Regions from separate parts of the Nocardia spumae genome, predicted to be linked through region 4. Evidence: riboswitches for the same ligand, from Rfam matches in the RefSeq annotation. Region 4 holds a riboswitch; each other region holds the start of a gene.

What was found. A riboswitch is a leader RNA that binds a small molecule or an ion and turns the genes downstream of it on or off. The one in region 4 is predicted to bind S-adenosylmethionine.
Region 1: linked by a shared signal. The riboswitch ahead of LKD76_RS17170 (GNAT family N-acetyltransferase) and the one ahead of LKD76_RS02720 (rhodanese-like domain-containing protein) in region 4 are both predicted to bind S-adenosylmethionine.
Region 2: linked by a shared signal. The riboswitch ahead of LKD76_RS30130 (aminotransferase class V-fold PLP-dependent enzyme) and the one ahead of LKD76_RS02720 (rhodanese-like domain-containing protein) in region 4 are both predicted to bind S-adenosylmethionine.
Region 3: linked by a shared signal. The riboswitch ahead of metX (homoserine O-acetyltransferase MetX) and the one ahead of LKD76_RS02720 (rhodanese-like domain-containing protein) in region 4 are both predicted to bind S-adenosylmethionine.

Annotation. Positions count from the first base shown of each region.
Region 1 covers NZ_JAJFZL010000001.1:3,838,352-3,843,467, reverse strand. Annotated here, with positions in the region: gene LKD76_RS17180 (ABC transporter permease) at 1-405, opposite strand, end outside; gene LKD76_RS17175 (ABC transporter substrate-binding protein) at 411-2,018, opposite strand; gene LKD76_RS17170 (GNAT family N-acetyltransferase) at 2,131-2,721, opposite strand; SAM riboswitch class I at 2,723-2,814, opposite strand; gene LKD76_RS17165 (rhomboid-like protein) at 2,905-3,591, opposite strand; gene LKD76_RS17160 (L,D-transpeptidase) at 3,913-5,070, shown strand; gene LKD76_RS17155 (META domain-containing protein) at 5,097-5,116, shown strand, end outside.
Region 2 covers NZ_JAJFZL010000001.1:6,737,877-6,742,992, forward strand. Annotated here, with positions in the region: gene LKD76_RS30110 (D-alanyl-D-alanine carboxypeptidase/D-alanyl-D-alanine-endopeptidase) at 1-1,080, opposite strand, end outside; gene ppa (inorganic diphosphatase) at 1,348-1,839, shown strand; gene LKD76_RS30120 (crotonase/enoyl-CoA hydratase family protein) at 1,900-2,721, opposite strand; gene LKD76_RS30125 (flavin reductase family protein) at 2,892-3,356, shown strand; SAM riboswitch class IV at 3,453-3,566, shown strand; gene LKD76_RS30130 (aminotransferase class V-fold PLP-dependent enzyme) at 3,617-5,026, shown strand; gene LKD76_RS30135 (hypothetical protein) at 5,030-5,116, opposite strand, start outside.
Region 3 covers NZ_JAJFZL010000001.1:6,013,394-6,018,509, reverse strand. Annotated here, with positions in the region: gene LKD76_RS26850 (GNAT family N-acetyltransferase) at 1-344, shown strand, start outside; gene LKD76_RS26845 (DUF3017 domain-containing protein) at 517-762, shown strand; gene metX (homoserine O-acetyltransferase MetX) at 840-2,003, opposite strand; SAM riboswitch class IV at 2,154-2,265, opposite strand; gene LKD76_RS26835 (NADP-dependent isocitrate dehydrogenase) at 2,555-3,772, shown strand; gene LKD76_RS26830 (MFS transporter) at 4,076-5,116, shown strand, end outside.
Region 4 covers NZ_JAJFZL010000001.1:649,518-654,633, reverse strand. Annotated here, with positions in the region: gene LKD76_RS02730 (type 1 glutamine amidotransferase family protein) at 1-435, opposite strand, end outside; gene LKD76_RS02725 (O-succinylhomoserine sulfhydrylase) at 483-1,697, opposite strand; gene LKD76_RS02720 (rhodanese-like domain-containing protein) at 1,819-2,235, opposite strand; SAM riboswitch class IV at 2,254-2,367, opposite strand; gene LKD76_RS02715 (Rv0361 family membrane protein) at 2,421-2,927, opposite strand; gene LKD76_RS02710 (FAD-dependent oxidoreductase) at 3,199-4,602, shown strand; gene LKD76_RS02705 (amidohydrolase family protein) at 4,652-5,116, shown strand, end outside.

The sequences.
Region 1 (5,116 bases), 3.2 Mb from region 4:
CAGATTCCGCAGCCACCGCCGCCGGGTGTAGGCCGCGGCCACCGCCAGCGCGGCCCCGAAGACGATCGCCAGAATCAGCGCGAACCCGGCCAGCGCCAGGGTGGAGGGAATCGACTGCGCCAGCGCGCCGGTGACGGATTGCCCGGTGTTCAGGGAGCGTCCCAGGTCACCGCGCACAGCATGGGTGAGGGCGGTCCAATACTGTTCCGGCACCGAACGGTCCAATCCGTACCTGGCCTTCAGTTCCGCGATCGCGGCCGGGTCGGGGGCCGCGCCCGGATCGGCGTCGACGGCGAGCTGCACCGGATCCGAGGGCAGCAGGAACAGCACCGCGAACGAGATCGTGAACGCGGCCCACAACACGCCGATCGCCTGCAGCACACGGACGATCGCATAGCGCGTCAGCGGACTCATCGTGTGCTCAACCAGGTGTCGTGGAACTGCAGCCGCGCCGAGGCCTCGAAGGTCAGGTCGTGCACCGCGCCGGACACGCCGATCGCCTGCGACAGTTCGATGGTCGGCAACCACAGGCCGTTGTCGATCACCGCCCGCTGCGCCTGCCCGATGACCGCGGCCCGCGCGGCCGGGTCGGTGGTCGACAGCTGCTCGGCCAGTGCACCGTCCAACGCCGGAATCGGCCCGCGCTGGTTGAGGTTTCGCTGGCCACGGCCGAAGGTGGTACGCAGGATGTCGCCGTCGGCACGAGTGGTGTTGTAGTAGGTGGCGTCGAAATCTCCGGCGTTCTGCCGGGCGGTGTAGTCGCCGGCGGCCGCGAGTTCGAGCCGCAGATCGACCCCGATCGCGCGCAGTTGCTGTTGCACCAGCTCCACGGTGGCCTGATTGCCGGCGAACGCGGTGCTGAACAGCACCCCGAACGACAGGCGGCGCCCGTCCTTGACCCGGATACCGTCACCGCCGGGCACCCATCCGGCCTGATCCAGGATCCGGCGCGCCTGGCCGGGGTCGTAGCCGAGCTGCGCGGAAAGGTCGACGTAGGCGGGTGTTTTCGAGGCCAGGGAACCGGTCGCCGCACGGAACTGCGGCCCCAGGACGGTATCCACGAGCTGTCTGCGGTCGATCCCGTGCAGGAGCGCCTGACGCACCGCGGGGTCCGACAGTGGCGCCCGGCTCAGATTCGGTTGCAGACCGAACGGCACGCCCGGATTCGAGGCGAACTGTACCTTCGCGCCGGTGGCCTCGAGCTGCGGAACATCCTGTGGCAGGGCGTCACTGACGGCGTCGAGCTGGTTCGACGACAGGCTCCCGGTCCGCACCCCGGCCTCGGGCACCACCGTGAATTCGATGCGATCCAGATACGCTTCGCCGGGGTGCGCGAAGACCGCTGATCCCCACCGGTATCCGGTCCGTTTCACCAGGGCCGCCGATACGTCCTGCCGGTAGCCGGCATAGACGAACGGGCCGCTGCCGATATCGTCGCCGAGGCAGCGCTGTTCGGCCGGTTTCGCGGTGGTCGCGTCGGCGAGGATACCCAGCTGCGGTGTCGAGGACGCCTGCAGGAATTGGGCGTTCGGCGCGTCGAAGTGAACTTCGGCGGTCAGCGGAGCGACCACGGTCGTACCCGCGTATCCGGACAGGTAGCTCGCCCCCAGTGGCGCCTTCGCCGCCGTGAGGGTGTGCACCACGGCGTCGAAGTTCTTCTGCACCGAGGTGGCGGTCAGCGGGGTGCCGTCACTGAAGGTGACATCGGGCCGCAGGTGGAAGGTGAAGGTCTTCGCGTCCGGGCTCACCTGCCAGGACGTCGCCAGCCAGGGCTTGATCTCGCCACTGGCGGGATCCTGGTCGGTGAGCGAATCGACGATCTGCCGGGTCACGTACAGGGTCTGGTTGGTGCCGGCCTGGGCGGGGTCCGAGCAGGTCGGCGCCTGCGACAAACCGTAACGCAGGGTGCCGCCCGGTTGCGGCGGCCCGGCGTCGCCGCCGGTGCCGGAGGTGTTCGCACAGGCGGCGATGGCCACCGTCGCGGTGAGTGCGAGCGCCGGCGCGATGATTCGTTTCATGCGGTGGCTCCGGGTGGATCGATTCGGTAGCGGTCGGTGCCCAGTGCCGGGCGGCGGACGGTGTGCCGTGGTGACGGCGCGATGTCGGCCCGGTACGGCAGCAGGCGGAACGTCATATGCGCACGACACCGGCCTCGTCCCGGATCTGCCGGTAACCGCGCACCGGCCGGTAGCCACTGTCGCGCCCGAAACGGTTGCGGCGCTGGGATATCGCGGGCGTCCGGGTCGGAAACCGCTCGAACGAGTGCGCGGGCGGGCCGCCGCGGTGGGCGAACGTGCTGTCGGCCGCGGTGTAGCCCGCCGACAGATACAGCGCCACGGCTTCGGGCTGGCGCGGACCGGTGGCCGCGACGATGCGCCGATAGCCTCGGCGCACGATCTCGGTCTCGAGTTCGTCGAGGACGAAGGTGGCCAGACCGCGGCGGCGATGTTCGCGCGCCGTCCAGATCCGTTTCAATTCGGCGGTCCGCGCGTCGTGGCGGCGGAAAGCCCCTCCGGCGACCGGTTCACCGTCCTCGACCACCACCAGCAGATCGCCGTGCGGCGCCGCGAAATCCGCGGCCGGGTGGTTCACCAGATCCGCGTGTATCGCACCGACGCTGCCGCCGTAGCGGCTGCTGTATTCGATCGCCAGTTCGGCCAGCAGTGGCGCGGCCATCGGATCGTGTTGGCCGATATGAAAGACACTGCGCACCATGATCATTCCTCCATCGGTTCCGGCGGTAGCACCCAACACCCGGTCGGGGGGTTGCTGCGACGTCGTGGAGCCGGATCTCTCGGTCGCTCTGGATGGGTGAGGGGAACGCTAGGGGAATTCCGGTGTGCCGTCAGCACTCCCGATCGCGGTGAATCCAATCCTTGCCGCGCGGGCGGATCGGCGGTGTCATCACCCCCGTGCCGAAGATCCGAATCGGGCCCGTGTCGCGGCGACCGGATCCCACGGTCCCGGCCGCCCCCGGGTCAGCGGATAGCAGGCGAAACCGAGGGTCATCGCACTGAAATGACCGATGTCGGTGAAGGTTCGGCCGGCGAAGACCGGCACAGTGTAGAAAATGATCACTCCGACGAGATAGAGGTAGCGCCACGGTGTGGCGATGCGATAAACGAGGACCGCGACCACGCCCGCCAGCGCGTAGCTGACCCCGTAGTCGAGAGTGTTCACCGCCGACTCCGGCGCGTAGTCGTGGTGGATCGCCCAGTAGAGCACGCCCTCGCTGATGTAGGTGGCGCCGACATGGGCGATCAGCACGACGATCAGCCAGCGCAGGGTGCCCAGCCAGCGCTCGGCCTGGGCGTGGAAGACGGTGTAGGACACGGCGTAACCCAGCCAGCCGCCGCCGGCGAGCCAGAAGGCGCTCGAGATCAGGACTCGAACCGGATCCTCCCGCAGGTGATGCAGGTTGGTCGAGCGATTGCCCAGCACGATGTCGGCCTGTTGCGGGGTCAGATGACGCACCACGAGGGTGGAGACCAGCAGGATCGCCAGCCACATGTAGGTGCCCGGGGCACGCCGGATATAGGTTCCGACCGCGCTCGGCACGGACGTCCAGCGGGCGGTGCCTCGGCTCGGCATCGGTCACCTTCCTCGACGGTGCGTACCCACCGCTCCACTATCGGCTCCGGCGGGCGGGGCCGGAATCACCCATGGCGGGTGAGAACAACCGACACGCGGCAAATGCCGCTAATACGGCAAAACGCCTGGTGAACGGGTGCCGATCGCGCGCGAATCCGTGCCGACACGTACTCTGCTGCTGCAGCGCGATACCGGATTCATGGTGTCCACTGGAGGGTGCTGTGTTCCCCCGGCGGTCCGGTGGACGTTGTGTATGCGAGGGTGCGAGCGGAGGCGGTGAGGGACGTGCGCGGGCGTCGATCTCTACTGGTGGTGTCGGCGATGTTGACGGCGATCGTCGCCTTGACCGGAGGCTGTGGTTCCCACGGCGCGACCTCGGCGGCGCCGCCGTCGAAGGCTCCCGAAATCACGGCGCCGGCCGCCGTCGATGTGCCGGCGGCCGATCACGGTCCGCTCAATCCCTCGACTCCGATCGTGGTGAACTCCGCCGACGGCATGTTGACCGCGGTGACCGTCACCGACGGGGACGGCAAACCCGTCGCCGGCACCTTCGCCGCGGACCGGCACAGCTGGACCTCCAAGGATCCGCTGGGATACGGGGCCACCTATCGGGTGCAGGTCCAGGCGGTGAATCTGGCGCAGGTGGCCACGACCAAGACCGCGACGGTCACCACGATCGACGCCGCGCACAAGGCGTACGCCAATGTCGTGCCGGCGCCGGATCTGGTGGCCGAATCCGGTATCGGGGTCGGACAGCCCATGGTCTTCCAGTTCACCGCGCCCGTCGCGAACAAGGCCGAGGTACAGAATCATCTGAAGATCACCGTCAGCCCGCCCCAGCCCGGCGCCTGGTACTGGGTCGACGACAAGGACGTCCACTATCGCGCGGCCCAGTACTGGCAGCCGGGCACCAAGATTCATATCGAGGCCGATGTGTTCGGGGTCGACTTCGGGGACGGCGTCTTCGGGGCGGAGAACAACAGCGCCGACTACACCGTCCACGACGCGTGGGTCGCCAAGGCCGACGGCAACACCGAGCAGTTGACGATCTTCCGCAACGGCGCGCAGGTGAATCAGATGCCGATGAGCCTGGGCTCCCCCGGCTTTCCGTCTCACGAAGGGCCGCATGTGATTTCGGAGAAGTCGCCCTCGATCGTCATGGACTCCTGCACCTACGGGGTATGCCAGGGGCAGGCCGGTTATTACCGGGAGAAGGTCGATCTGGACGAACGTATCTCCAACGACGGCGAATTCGTGCATTCCGCGCCCTGGTCGGTGGGACAGCAGGGGTCGAGCAACGTCTCGCACGGCTGTGTGAATCTCGCACCGGACAACGCGCAGTGGTTCTTCGACCATTTCGGTGTCGGTGACGTCGTGGAGATCACCAATTCCGGCGGGCCGACGCTGCCGGTATGGGACACCTACGGGGACTGGGAGGTCCCCTGGGATGTGTGGCAGGCGGGTAACGCGAGCAGTTGATTCGCGCCGCTCGCTAGCATCGACGTATGGTGGCGAACTTTCTGCG
Region 2 (5,116 bases), 6.1 Mb from region 4:
GGCGGGTGTGGACGCGGCGGCCTCGGCCAGAATCCGATCGAGTAGCGCCGCCGGCACCCGGTCGTCGGTGGACAACCCGCTGTTGTCGATCTGGGTGACGCCGGCGGTGTCGAAGCCGGCGGCGCGCAGCGCCGTCAGGGTGGCGGCGGCGGCCCCGGCGAACGACTGCTCCCCACCCGTCGCCGCGGCGATCTCCCGGCCGATGGTCTCGGCCAGCACATCGTCGGAGTGAACCATCATGTCGCGCAGCCGATCCCGCAGTTCGGCGGAATCCACATGGCCCAGTTCGGCGGCGCCGGCCGCGGCCTTACCGGAACGCACCTTCGCCGGATCGGCTCCGAGTTCCAGGGCCAGGCGGCGACCGGCATCCAGCGCCGGAGTAGCCGAACGCGGCGAGTACTCGACCAGCGGATCGAGGCGCCCGCCGTCGATCATGACCGGTTCGATCGGTGCCCAGGAACCACCGGCGATATCGACCGGATCCCAGCCGGCGGGCCAGGTCGGACCCGAATACACCGAACTGTCGACCACGACCGTGTCGACCGGATGTCCGGAGGCGCGAATCTGGGCCACCAGATCCGACAGCTTCGGCCCGTTCGGGTAGTAGCCCTTACCGTCGGCCTGCGCCGTCAGCGTCGGATCGCCCCCACCGACCAGCACCACCTCACCCGGCGCCGAACCGGCAACCACCCGCGTGGTGACCCTGTGGTCGGGCGGCAGGACCAGCAGAGCCGCGGCCGCGGTCATGACCTTCAGCGTGGAGGCCGGGATCATCGGCTTCTCCGCATCGGCACTCCACAGGGTGGAGCGGGTATCGGGATCGGAGACCGAGCCGGCGAAGTTGCCGAGATCCGGGCTCGTCACCACCGGGCCCAGCGCGTTCGCCAGTCCCTGCCGGGTCGCTTCGGGGGCGCCGGCCGCGGCGGGAGTCACCTGCGGGAAGGGCTTCACGGGCGCGGGGGGCGCGGCTATCGTCAAACCGCCGTGCCGGAACTCCTCGGTCCACGGTCGCACCGTCACGGCGACGACCGCGACGACCGCGACGGCGACAACGATCGCGACCAGCACCGCGACCCACATATTGCGGCGTCGGCGAGCAGCCAGCCCGCCGATGTTCTGCCTACCTCGACCTACCACGTGACAGCTGTCTCCCTATTCACCCCGTGCGAGGCGGACGCTCCCTGCCGCACCCATGCGCGCATCGACCACACTATCCTCACCTCGCCGGGGTTCCCCCGAACGAGCTGGCGAGTCGGCAGGCCCGCCGCACGAGCGGGCGAGCCGGAGGCATACCGCACGAGCCGGCCGTACCGCACCCACCGCATACGTATCAGACAAGGAGATGACGTGGAGTTCGACGTCACCATCGAGATCCCCAAGGGGCAGCGCAACAAGTACGAGGTCGACCACGAAACCGGTCGCGTGCGCCTGGATCGCTATCTCTACACGCCGATGGTCTACCCGGCCGACTACGGCTACATCGAGAACACCCTGGGCTCCGACGGCGACCCGCTGGACTGCCTGGTGCTGCTGCCGGAGTCGGTGTTCCCCGGTGTGATCGTGGAGGCCCGCCCGGTCGGCGTGCTGCTGATGAGCGACGAGGCCGGCGGCGACGAGAAGGTCGTCGCGGTTCCGGCCGGTGACAAGCGCTGGGATCACATCCAGGACGTCAACGACATCCCGGAGTTCGACCGCAAGGCCATCGAGCACTTCTTCGAGCACTACAAAGACCTCGAGCCGGGCAAGTGGGTCAAGGTCGACGGCTGGGACGGCCGGGCCAAGGCCGAGACCCTCACCACCGAGGCGATCGCGCGGCTGCAGGAGCAGGGCGGCCACTGATTCGCGCCGGGCGCTCGCGGGACGTACCCGCCCCGCGAGCGCCGTCGTGACTACCGGCGACTACTTACCGCGGAAGACCGGCTCCCGCTTCTCGAAGACGGCCTTGATGGCCTCGGTCAGATCCTCCGAGGGCAGGAACGCCGCGTTCCACGCCGAGACGTAGCGCAGGCCGTCGGCCACCTTGCCGGATGTCGGCTGGTCGAGCACATCCTTGATGCCCTGCACCACCAGCGGCGGATTGGCCGCGATCTCCTCGGCCAGCGCGTGCGCGGCGGCCAGCACCGCGTCCTGATCCGGGTGGACATCGTTGACCAGGCCGATCTTCTCGGCCCGCGCCGAGTCGATGTCCTTACCGGTGAAGGCGAGTTCGCGCAGGTGCCCCTCGCCGATGATGCCCGGCAGCCGGTGCAGCGAACCGATATCGGCGACAATCGCGACCTTCGCCTCCCGCAGGCTGAAGGTGGCCTCGGCACTGGCCAGGCGGATATCGGCGGCGGCGATCAGATCGAGCCCGCCGCCCACACACCAGCCGGAGACGGCCGCGATGACGGGCTTGCGGCAGTCGGCGACCGCCGTCACCGACTGCTGCATGCGGCGGATCTCGTAGAGGAAGTCGGTGCGCGGCGCGGCCAGGGCCTTCTCACCCAGCAGCGGCCCGAAGGTCGGGCTCATGGCGGGCAGGTCCAGGCCGTAGGAGAAGTTCTTTCCCGAACCGGTGAGCACGATCGCCCGAATGGCGGGATCCGCGTCCAGCTCACCGAAGACCTGGGGCAGTTCGCTCCAGAAATCCGGTCCCATCGCATTGCCCTTACCGGGTCCGGTCAGCGTCACACGCGCGACGGAACCGGTGCGCTCGACGACGAAAGCCTTCCAATCAGTCATTCGTCCAGCGTATCGGGGCAGTTCGCGCTCTCGAGGACAGCGGTCCGGATTACGCGCACGAGGGCAGGACGTAGGTTGGAACTGTGAGCAGTTCCCAGCGACCCGACGCCGAGGTCGCCGATCTCGGCCCCACGCACGACGGCGTCACCGCGGCGCAATACCGATCGGCCATGCGGCACTATCCCGCGGGAGTGACAATCGTCACCCTGAGCCGACCGGACCGGCCGGTGGGCTTCACCGCCACCTCGTTCGCCTCGCTGTCCCTGGATCCGCCGCTGATCTCGTTCAACATCGCGCACACGTCCTCGTCCATCGAGGCGATGTCGGAGGCCGATTCGGTGGTGGTCCACTTCCTCGGCGAACACCAACAGCATCTGGCACAACGGTTTTCCCGCACCGCCGATCAGCGTTTCGCCGACGCCGACCTGTGGTCGACGCTCGACACCGGCGAGCCGGTCCTGCACGGCACGCCGATCTGGGTGCGCGCCACCGTCCATCGATTGATTCCGATCGGCGATCACACACTCGTAGTCGGCCTGGTGACCCGGGTGCACGACGACACCGGCGACGGGCCGATGCGCAACCCGCTGCTGTACTACAACGGCACGTACCACCGTCCGGCCGGATTGGACTGAGAAACAACACTTTTCGCGCTGTCCGCCCGTCCGCGGCAGCGGCCCGGCCACTCCGGTGCTTGACAATCCCCGACGAGTTCTGTCAGTCTCGGATCAGGTCATGAGTACCAGTGTCAAGCCCCGGCTCGCTGGTCGGCAACCCTCCTCCGCGGTGGGGTGCTCCGGGTGACGACCTGGCCGCTGTTCGACCGAACACGGCAAGCGCGGACTCCGATCCTCTTCCCAATATCCGGAGTCCCTGAACGACAGGGATTGTCCCGATGAGCACTGCTGTGTCCACCACCGCCGTCACCGAAACCGCGGTGTGCGCCGATTCCGGCTGCGCCGGCACTACGAGCCGGGCCTGCCGCACCGGCGATCCCGTGGCTCGGGTTTCGGGCTGCGATCTTCGAGTTCCATTGGTACAGGGCGGTTTCCGCACCTATGCCAATTTCGATTACGCCGCGAGCGCACCCGCACTCGCCCAGGTCACCGACCGGGTGAACGAGTTGCTCCCGTATTACGCCAGCGTGCACCGTGGCGCCGGTTACGCCTCCCGGATCAGCACCGATTGCTATGAGGGAGCGCGCGTTTCGGTAGCGCGCGCGGTGAACTGCGCCGACGATCAGGTCGTGGTGTTCACCCGCAACACCACCGATTCACTGAATCTGCTGGCGACCTGCGTGCCGGGCGACACCGTGGTGCTCGATATCGAACATCACGCGAACTTCCTGCCCTGGACGCGGCGCGGCCGCCGGGTGGTGCGCGCCGCCGACACCGTCGCCGAGACACTGCGCCGGATCGACGCCGAGCTGTGCGCCGAACCCGCTGCGCTGCTGGCGATCACCGGCGCGTCCAATGTGACCGGCGAGGTGCTGCCGCTGGCGGAACTGACCGCGATCGCGCATCGGCGCGGTGCGCGCATCCTGGTCGACGCGGCACAGCTGGCTCCGCATCGCCGGATCGATCTGCGGTCGTTCGCCTCCGAGGAGTCGGGCGGCACCGGAATCGACTATCTCGCCTTCTCCGGGCACAAGCTGTACGCGCCGTTCGGCGCCGGAGTACTGGTCGGCCGCCGGGACTGGCTCGATGCGGCGCCGCCGTATCTGGCCGGCGGCGGTGCGGTGACCGCTGTGACCACCGAGGACGTCCGGTGGACCCGCGCACCTCAGCGCCACGAGGCCGGCTCTCCGAACGTCCTGGGTGCGGCCGCGGTCGCGGCGGCCTGTGAGACGCTCCGCGCACTCGACGACCAGGCCGTCACCGATCACGAGCGGCATCTGATCACTCGGCTGCGCGCGGGTCTGAAAACCGTTGCGGGCGTACGGCAACTGCGGATCTTCAGCGACAGCGCCGACAGTGTCGGCATCGTGGCGTTCACCGTCGACGGTGTCGAACCCGGCCGGGTCGCGGCGTATCTGTCGGCCGAATACGGCATCGGCGTGCGCGACGGCCGGTTCTGCGCACACCCGCTGGTGCAGCGGCTGGGCGTCGACGGCGCGGTGCGCGCCAGCATCGGCCTGGGCACCTCGGTCGCCGACGTGGATCGGCTGATCGAGGCGTTGAGCCGGCTGGTCCGCCACGGCTCGCTGTGGACCTACACCCGCACCGACGGACAGTGGTCACCGACTCCGGAAACCCGCCCGGGCCTGACCGACACGCATCCTGTCGCGGCGCCCTGCACGAACTGAGCGTCAGGGCACCAGATACCGCGCCGCCAATTCCTCCACCAGCGGATCGCCGTCGGTGACGGCCTCGAGCGCCTCGAGATCGTTCTCGAT
Region 3 (5,116 bases), 5.4 Mb from region 4:
ACGACACCGTCGTCGGCTACGCGCTGCTGACTCGCTGCCATATCGGCGACGTCCCGGCCCTGTGCCTGGGACCGTGCGCCGTACTGCCGCAGTACCAGCGCACCGGTGCCGGGGCGGCGTCCGTTCGCGCCGCATTGCGGGCTGCGGCCGACCACGGGGAGCATTTCGTCACTGTGCTCGGCCACCCCGAGTACTACCCGCGGTTCGGCTTCCGGCGGGCAAGCCGGTACGGCATCGATCTGAGCATCGATGTTCCCGATGACGCGCTGATGGCTCTCACGCTCGACGCGGGCCATCCGCTTCCGGCGGGCCGTATCCACTACGCCGCTCCGTTCGGCGTCTGATCCTCGCCCGGTCGCGGCGGCCGCATCCAGTGGCCGTCGCGACCGCGCCGCCCCCGCTCCCGGCGGCGGGACGACCGGACATGCGAGAATCGCAGCCGTGACCGATGCGCCCGCCACGCACCCGCAGCAGCACTCCAGCCCGGTGAACCGCTTCTTCCAGGTTCACCTGCCGATGCTGCTGGTCGTCGTGGTGTTGCTGGTCGCGGTGGTCTTCGTAGCGCAGGACCGCTGGCGCCGCGGCGCGTTCTTCATCGGCGGAGCGACACTACTGGCCGCGGCGTTCCGGTTGTGCCTGCCGCCGGCCCGGGTCGGGCTGCTGGCGGTGCGGAGCAGGCCGTTCGATATCGGCGCCTACACGGTGCTGGGTGGCGCGATCATCGTGCTGGCCGCCACCATCAGCAGCCTCGGCGTCGGCTGAGGGCATCGAGCCCGGCCCGGGCTGCGGGGATCGAGCCCGGCCCGGGCTGCGGGGATCGCGGTGACTGCCGGCGAGGATCAGGCGCGGGCGTTCCGGGCGGCGCGAGCCAATTCCATCGTCTGCTCCAGCAGTTTGCCGATCGCCTCGGTCTCGGTGAGGAAACCGTCGTGGCCGTCGCGTGAGTGCACGACTTCCAGCCCCTTGCAGCCGGGCAGCAGATCGGCCAGTTCCTGCTGGGTTCGCAACGGGTACAACCGATCCGAATCCACACCGCCGACCAGGCACGGGACCGGGGTGGCGGCCAGTGCGGCCTCGATACCGCCGCGACCGCGGCCGACGTCGTGGCGGTTCATCGCCTCCGACAGCAGTACGTAGGTGGCCGCGTCGAAACGGGCGACCAGCTTGTCGGCCTGATGGTCGAGATAGCTCTGCACCGCATACCGTCCGCCGTCCCGAGGGTCTTCGTCACCCTGCGCGGAGTTCGCGAACCGGTGATCGAGCTCGAATTCGGTGCGATAGGTCAGATGCGCGATCCGGCGTGCGATACCCAGGCCGGCGCGCGGGCTGCGGCCGGTGCCGTGGTAATCGCCGCCCTGCCAGTCCGGATCGGCCTTGATCGCGGCGATCTGCGTGGTCTGGGTGCCGATCTGATCGGCGGTCGCCCGGGCGCCGACGGCCAAGACCAGCGCGGCGTCGACGCGATCGGGAGAGCCGACCATCCACTCGAGCACCCGCATACCACCCATGGATCCGCCGACGACCGCGGCGATGCGGGGGATGCCCAGCAGCTCGAGCAGTGTCACCTCGACGGTGACCTGATCGCGGATCGAGATCTCCGGAAACCGAGCGCCCCAAGGCTTTCCGTCCGCGGCGAGGGAGCCGGGCCCGGTACTGCCCTGACAACCGCCCAGCACATTCGTGGCGATGACACACCAGTGGTCGGTGTCCAGTGCGGCGCCGGGGCCGACCAGTCCGTCCCACCATCCGGGCAGCGCGTGCCGATCGTCGGGGTTGCCGCAGACGTGGGAATCGCCGGTGAGTGCGTGTTCGACCAGCACCACGTTGTCCAGTCCGGGGGACAGCTCACCCCAGCGCTGCACCGCGAGCTCGACGCCGGGTATCACCGCGCCGTTCTCCAGCCGGACGTCGCCGATGCCGATGGTTCCCAGGCTGCCGTCCGGCGGCGGTAGCAGTGTCGTTGCGCCGGGCCGCGACGTGTTCGATTCGATACTCACGGTCACCGCGCCGTCACCGCGCAGAGCCGCGCCGCACGTTCGACACGAATACCTCGAGAACACACATCCCCGATGTTAGCGACACCCCCCGGGCGCGCCGCCGCCTCCACACCCTTGCCGTCGGGCACGGTGAATTCACTCACTTGTTGCTCCTGATCGTCGCGCTTGCCCTCGGCTTTCGAGAGCCCGGTCAATCACCCGGAGCACCCCACCGCAACTGGAGGGTTGCCGGCCAGCGAGCCGGGGCTTGGCGCTGGCACTCATGACCTGCTGTGGATGGTAACAATCGGTCCGGACGGGTGCGAGGGTTGGGCTCAGCCGATCGGGGTGGCGGCCGCCGCGGGAAATGTGGCCGATGTGACGTGCGTATCACTCAATGGGGCGGCCCCTGTTTCTGAGACACAGCGCACCAGTACGCTTGTCTTGTTTAGCACCAGGCGTCTCGTGGACAACGCGGGGCGTATACGTTGTCTGTTGAACAGCTGGGGTCCGCTCACAAGCGTGCTCGCCTGGCCGTGCAATGGGAGCACACCTTCCTTAGGAGGACACGAAGATCCATGTCCAAGATCAAGGTTGAAGGGACCGTCGTCGAACTCGACGGCGACGAGATGACCCGGATCATCTGGCAGTTCATCAAGGACAAGCTGATCCATCCGTACCTCGATGTGAACCTCGAGTACTACGACCTGGGCATCGAATACCGCGACAAGACCGATGACCAGGTCACCATCGACGCGGCCAACGCCATCAAGAAGCACGGCGTCGGCGTCAAATGCGCCACCATCACCCCTGACGAAGCGCGGGTCGAGGAATTCGATCTCAAGAAGATGTGGCGTTCGCCGAACGGCACGATTCGTAACATCCTCGGCGGCACCATCTTCCGCGCGCCGATCATCATCTCCAACGTTCCGCGTCTGGTTCCGGGCTGGACCAAGCCGATCATCATCGGCCGTCACGCCTTCGGCGACCAGTACCGCGCCACGGACTTCAAGGTGCATCAGGCGGGCACCGTCACGATCCAGTTCACCCCGGAGGACGGCTCCGAGCCGATCGTCCACGAAGTGGTGAAGATGCCCACCGACGGCGGTGTCGTCATGGGTATGTACAACTTCAAGAAGTCCATCGAGGACTTCGCGCGGGCCTCGCTGAACTACGGCCTGCAGCAGAACTACCCGGTCTACATGTCGACCAAGAACACCATCCTGAAGGCCTACGACGGCATGTTCAAGGATACGTTCCAGGAGATCTTCGACACCGAGTTCAAGCAGGAGTTCGACGCCGCCGGCCTGACCTACGAGCACCGGCTGATCGACGATATGGTCGCCTCCGCCCTGAAGTGGGAGGGCGGCTACGTCTGGGCCTGCAAGAACTACGACGGCGATGTGCAGTCCGACACCGTGGCGCAGGGCTTCGGCTCGCTGGGCCTGATGACCTCGGTGCTGCTCACCCCGGACGGCCGCACCTGTGAGGCGGAGGCCGCGCACGGCACCGTGACCCGGCACTTCCGCCAGCACCAGCAGGGCAAGCCCACCTCCACCAACCCGATCGCCTCGATCTTCGCGTGGACCCGTGGCATCGCCCACCGCGGGAAGCTGGACAACACCCCCGAGGTCATCGGCTTCGCGCAGACTCTCGAGGATGTCGTCATCAAGACCGTGGAGAGCGGTCAGATGACCAAGGATCTGGCGCTGCTGGTCGGTGGCAACCAGGGCTACCTGACCACCGAGGAGTTCCTCGGCGTGCTCGACGCCAACTTGGCGCGCGAACTGAGCTGAGCGCCGTCGTCCGCCCGGAGCTTCCGGTGCGGGCGGTAGAGATATCCGGGCACCCGCCCCCACCGATTCGGTGGCCGCGGGTGCCCGAATTGCGTTCCGGACCGGTGCGCGTCCGGTCCGTGAGTCGAATCACCTCGATACCGGGTATCGGTCGGCGCCGGGCGCGCGTTGGCCAACCCTATGGTCGACTCAGCTCTCCTGCGCAGCGCAAGCCCTGCCGACGATCTCGCGCCCGCCGGGACGACAGGACGACAGGACTCGTCTCGGCCGGATCCGGTTCGCACCGGATGGCACATCCCGGCGATGCTCGCGTTGGCGCTCGGCGGCTTCGGCATCGGCACCACCGAATTCGTCACCATGGGCCTGCTGCCCGATATCGCCGCGGACCTGCGGGTATCGGAGCCCACCGCCGGACATGCCGTCTCGGCGTATGCGCTGGGTGTGGTGGTCGGCGCTCCGGTGATCGCGGCGTTGTGCGCCCGGATGCCGCGCAAGCGACTGCTGATCGCGTTGATGGTCGCCTTCACCGTCGGCAATATCGCCTCGGTGCTGGCGCCGGCGTTTCCGGCTCTGGTCGCGGCCCGGTTCGTCGCCGGCCTCCCGCACGGCGCCTATTTCGGCGTGGCCTCATTGGCGGCCGCCTCGCTGGCGCCGGTGGGACAGCGAGCCAAGGCGGTCGCCGCGGTGATGCTGGGTCTGAGCGCGGCCAATGTGGTGGGCGTCCCCGCGGCCACCTGGCTGGGGCAGGCGCTCGGCTGGCGTGACGCCTACGTGGTCGTCGCGGTCCTCGGAGTCGCGACGGTCTTCGCGATCAGCCGGTTCGTTCCCGATTTGCACGGGGTGCGGGTGACGGATCCGCGCACCGAACTGACCGCACTGCGCCGCCCGCAGGTGCTGCTGACCCTGCTGGTCGGCGCGGTCGGCTTCGGCGGCATGTTCGCGGTCTACACCTACATCACCTCCACGCTCACCGATGTGGCCGGAATGTCGCAGGGGTTCGTGCCGATCGTGCTGGCGTTGTTCGGGTTGGGCATGGTCGCCGGCAATATCGGCGGCGGCGTCCTAGCCGATCGCGGCGTGGACCGTTCGATCTTCGTGGCCCTCGTCGCGATGGTGGTGATCCTCGCCGGATTCGTCGCCGGCGCCCACAATCCGTTCACCGCCGCGATCGGCGCCTTCCTGGTCGGCGCGTCCGGGGCCGCGCTGGCACCGGGCCTGCAGACCCGCCTGATGGATGTCGCCCACGATGCCCAAACCCTGGCCGCCGCGCTCAACCACGGCGCGCTGAATATCGCCAATGCGGCGGGCGCCTGGCTGGGTGGTCTCGTCATCGCCGCCGGCCTC
Region 4 (5,116 bases):
CACATAATGCCCCGCCCCGGAATATCCGGTCGAGGCCAGATATTCGGCCGCGTTGCCGGTATGTGGCCGGGCATCGAGCAGACCCTGTCTCGCCAGGCCGAAGGTCGCGCCGCAGATGGCCGCGACCGGCACCCCGGCGGCCAGGAAGTCGCCCGCCGCCCGGGCGAAGGGCAGCAACCGCTCCCCCTCCCAGCTGTCGGCGCCCGGCAGGAGCAACATGGCGCTGTCGCCGGGAGAGAGCTCGTCCAGTGTCAGATCCGGGACCAGCCGCAGACCACCCATCGTGGTCACCGGTTCGGCGCCGAGACCGACGGTGCGCACCTGCCAGGTGCCGGGTTCGCGTTGCATCAACGGCCGATTGACACCGGCGGTGACATAGCCGGGCTCCCAATCGGCGAGCGTGTCATAGATAGCTACATGTACGGTTCCACCCATGACAGTATGCTGTCATATTTGACAGCATACTGTCAATGGCGTGGATATCAGCCGAGCGCCTGCTCCAGATCGCCGAGCAGATCCTCCACATCCTCGAGGCCGATCGAGATGCGCAGCACGCCGTCGGTGAGGCCCACGGCCGCACGCCCTTCCGGACCCATCGCGCGGTGCGTGGTGGTGGCCGGATGGGTGATGAGCGACTTGGCATCGCCGAGGTTGTTGGAGATGTCGACGATGCGCAGCCGGTTCAGCACCTCGAACGCCCGCTTCTTGCCCTCGTCGGGCCCCGCGGCCAATTCGAAGGTCACCACGGTGCCGCCACCGGACATCTGCGCGGTGGCCAGGTCGTACTGCGGATGCGAGGTGAGGAAGGGGTACTTCGTCCACGCCACCGCGGGATGCCGCTCCAGGAATTCCGCGATCGCGAGGGCCGACCGCGTCGACTGCCGCACCCGCAGCGGCATGGTTTCCAGGCCCTTGAGCAGCGTCCAGGCATTGAACGGGCTCAACGCCGGACCGGTGTGCCGCATCAGATTCTTGACCGGGCCGTTGATGTATTCGCTCTCGCCCAGGATCGCGCCGCCGAGCACCCGGCCCTGACCGTCGATGTGCTTGGTGCCCGAATAGACCACCACATCGGCACCGAGTTCGAGGCTGCGCTGCAGCAGCGGGGTCGCGAAGACGTTGTCCAGCACCACTTTCGCACCGGCCGCATGCGCCAGCTCGCTCACCCGCCGCACATCGACGAGGGTCTGCATCGGATTGGACGGGGTCTCGAAGAAGACAGCGGCCGTGGGCTGCGACAGCGCCGCCTCCCACTGATCGAGATCCTCACCGTCGACGAAGACGGTCTCCACACCCCAGCGCGGCAGGATCTCGTTGCACACCACGAAACAGGATCCGAACAGGCTGCGCGCGGCCACCAGGCGATCACCCTGCCCGAGCAGTGCGGCCAATGCGGTGAACACCGCCGACATGCCGCTGGCGGTGGCGAAACACGCTTCCGCGCCCTCGAGCAGCCGCATCCGCTCCTCGAACATGGCGACGGTCGGATTGCCGTAGCGCGAATAGACGAAATGTTCGATATCTCCGATGAAGGCCGCCTCCGCCGCCTCCGCGCTCTCGTAGACGAATCCGGACGACAGATACAGCGCCTCGGAGGTCTCCTCGAAACCGGACCGCCGCACCCCGCCGCGCACGCCCAGCGTCGCCGGGCCCACACCCTCGGGTAACGGCCGATCGAATGCACCGCCGGTGATCATGACTACCTCCCATCAACCCGGCGGATCGGCGCCGAGTTCGCCGGGATCAGCGCCCGACTGCGTGAAAAACTGCGGCGCGCAGCGCTTTTACCTGCGTGGCCGTTACCTGTGCGGACGCTGCTCACGACTGCCGCCATGGCAGACCGAGTGCGCGCCACCCCGCGCCGCCGCGATGTCCGTCGGCGTCCAGCGGCCCCTCGAAACCCTCCAGCACGTTGTAGGAGGGTGCGAATCCGGCTGCCGTGGCCGCGGTGGCCGCGCCGATCGAGCGCTGCCCGGACCGGCACAGGAAGATCACCGGGGCCTCGCCGACGCGATCGGCCAGGATCTGCTTCAGCTGCGCCACGAAATCGGGATTGGGCGCCCCGCCGAAATCGACCCATTCGATCAGCGCCGTCGGCCGGTCGATCGAGGTGGTGTCGGGCACGCCGACGAATCGCCATTCCGCTTCGGTGCGCACATCCACCAGCACCGCATCGGGATTGTCGCGCAACAGCTCCCACGCCTGTCCAGGCGTGATGTCACCGGCGTAGCTCACTTGTCGAACCTCCTACAGAATCCGCACTTGCCGTGTCCGGTCGGACAGCGGCCAGGTCGTCACCCGGAGCACCCCACCGCGGAGGAGGGTTGCCGACCAGCGAGCCGGGGCTTACCGCTGGTACTCATGACCTGAACCGAGAATGCCTGGTCACAGGCCCGATTGTCAAACCTGTCGATCAGGAATCAGGCGTTCCCGCAGACCAGCCAGACCCCCTTCTCCCGGGTGAAATTCCAGTTGGCCACGCTCTTGCGGCCGTCGATCTGGCTGGTCACCGCGGCAGTGGCGTGGTCACCCTCGATCTTCACCGCGTCGACGCCGGCGATGTCGTACTTCTTGCCGACCGAATCCGGTCCCAGCGGCGACTTCTTCTCGTCGAAGGTCGCGCATTCGGTGGTCTTGCGCCGAGCCGCGTCGGAATCGCTTCGGGCCGTGGCGAAGTTGCGCGCGGCCACCGCGACCCGATCGGAATCTGTGAGATTGTTCTCAGCCGGGCGAGTGATCGCGAGCACCACGACCGCGATCAGGGCGATCATCGCGATGGCCGCCGCGATGAGGAACGGGGCGGCCGAGCGCGTGGTGTCGCGCTGATCGATCGGGGTAGCCGGATCATCGCCCGGTGAGCGCGAGTCGCCGTTGCCGTGGGTGGCCGATTCGCCGTCGCTCTCGGGTGCCGGATCGCTGTCGCTCATAGCCTGATCATTACCGGCGGGTCGAAGTGTCGAAGATCACGCCTGCATTTTCGCGCGGATACCGGGAATGGCTGCGACGTACACCACCGATAGAATCACCAGAACTCCGGTCACATCCGGTGCACGGATCGGATAGCTCCACGCGGCAACGAAGCGGCGTCGGCGCCACAACAGCCGGGCAGGAGCTCGGCCCGCACGTCAACTTAGCCTAAGCTAAGAAAGACGGCTGAGATAATTGACGAGAGTTTTCGACCAAAGGGTGCGCGTAAGAATGACCGAACACGCTGGAACGAATAGCGGCGCGGGCGACCGCCCACTGCGCATCGCGATCGTCGGTGCCGGACCGGCCGGTATCTACGCCGCCGACGCGTTGATGAAGTCCGATGTCGAGGCGAGCATCGATCTCTACGAGCGCATGCCCGCCCCGTTCGGCCTGATCCGCTACGGCGTCGCGCCCGACCACCCGCGTATCAAGGGCATCATCACCGCCCTGCACAAGGTGCTCGACAAGCCGCAGGTCCGCTTGCTCGGCAATATCGACTACGGCAGCGACATCAACCTCGACGACCTGCGTCGTTTCTACGACGCGGTGATCTTCTCCACCGGCGCCAACGCCGACCGCGCGCTGGGCGTGCCCGGCATCGAGCTCGACGGCAGCTACGGCGCCGCGGACTTCGTGTCCTGGTACGACGGCCACCCCGATGTGCCGCGCAGCTGGCCGCTGGACGCGGAGAAGGTCGCTGTCCTCGGTGTCGGCAACGTCGCGCTCGACGTCGCCCGCGTGCTGGCCAAGACCGGCGAAGAACTGCTGCCGACCGAGATCCCGCCGAACGTCTACGAGGGCCTGAAGAACAACAAAGCGCTCGAGGTGCACGTCTTCGGCCGCCGCGGTCCCGCCCAGGCCAAGTTCACCCCGCTGGAGCTGCGCGAACTCGACCACTCGCCGAATATCGAGGTCATCGTCGACCCCGAGGACATCGACTACGACGAGGGTTCCGAGGCCGCGCGCCGCCACTCCAAGCAGGTCGACATGGTCTGCAACACCCTCGAGCAGTGGGCCATCCGCGACGTCGGCGCACGCCCGCACAAGCTGTTCCTGCACTTCTTCGAATCCCCCGCCGAGGTCCTGGGTGAGGACGGGAAGGTGGTCGGTCTGCGCACCGAGCGCACCACCCTCGACGGCACCGGCAACGTCAAGGGCACCGGTAACCACAAGGACTGGGACGTCCAGGCCATCTACCGGGCCGTCGGCTACCTGTCGCAGAACATTCCGCAGCTGCCGTTCGACGATCAGGCCGGCACCGTTCCCAACGAGGCCGGGCGCGTCCTGATCGACGAGGGCGCCGACGGCGCCGCCCGCTACCTGCCGCAGACCTACGTCACCGGCTGGATCAAGCGCGGCCCGGTCGGTCTCATCGGCCACACCAAGGGTGACGCCAACGAGACCATCGCCTGCCTGATCGACGACGCCGCCACCTTCACCCCCGCCGCCGAACCCGATCCGGAAGCGGTCGTGAAGTTCCTGGAGGAGCGGGGCATCCCGTTCACCACCTGGGCCGGTTGGTACCGCCTCGACGCCCACGAGCGCGCACTCGGCGAGCCCGAGGGCCGTGAGCGGGTCAAGGTCGTCGAGCGCGAGGACATGCTGCGCGCCAGCGAGCCGCACAAGGTCTGAACTTCACACCCGATCCGCATTCGTCACCGACCTGAGGCATGCTGATCACGTGTTCGATTCACACGTTCACATCATCGACCCGCGGTATCCGCTGGTCGAGAATCAGGGCTACCTGCCGGAGCCGTACACCATCGGCGACTATCGAAAGCGCATGGCGCACTTCGATGTCGACGGTGGTGCGGTGGTGAGTGCGTCCTTCCAGGGCGCCGACTCCACCTTCATGATCGCGGCACTGGCCGAACTCGGGCCGAACTGGGTCGGCGTGATCAATCTGCCGCCGGATGTCACCGACGAACAGATCCTGGCGCTCGATCGTGCCGGTGTGCGCGCCATCCGGTTCAACCTGAAGCGAGCAGCGGTCGACATCGTCACGCTGACCATGCAGGCCCTGCGCGCCTACGAACTGGCGCGCTGGCATGTGGAGCTCTACATCGACGGGTCGATGCTGGGTTCGCTGGAACCGGTGATCTCCAAACTCCCGGCGCTGTCCATCGACCACATGGGCATGTCCGAC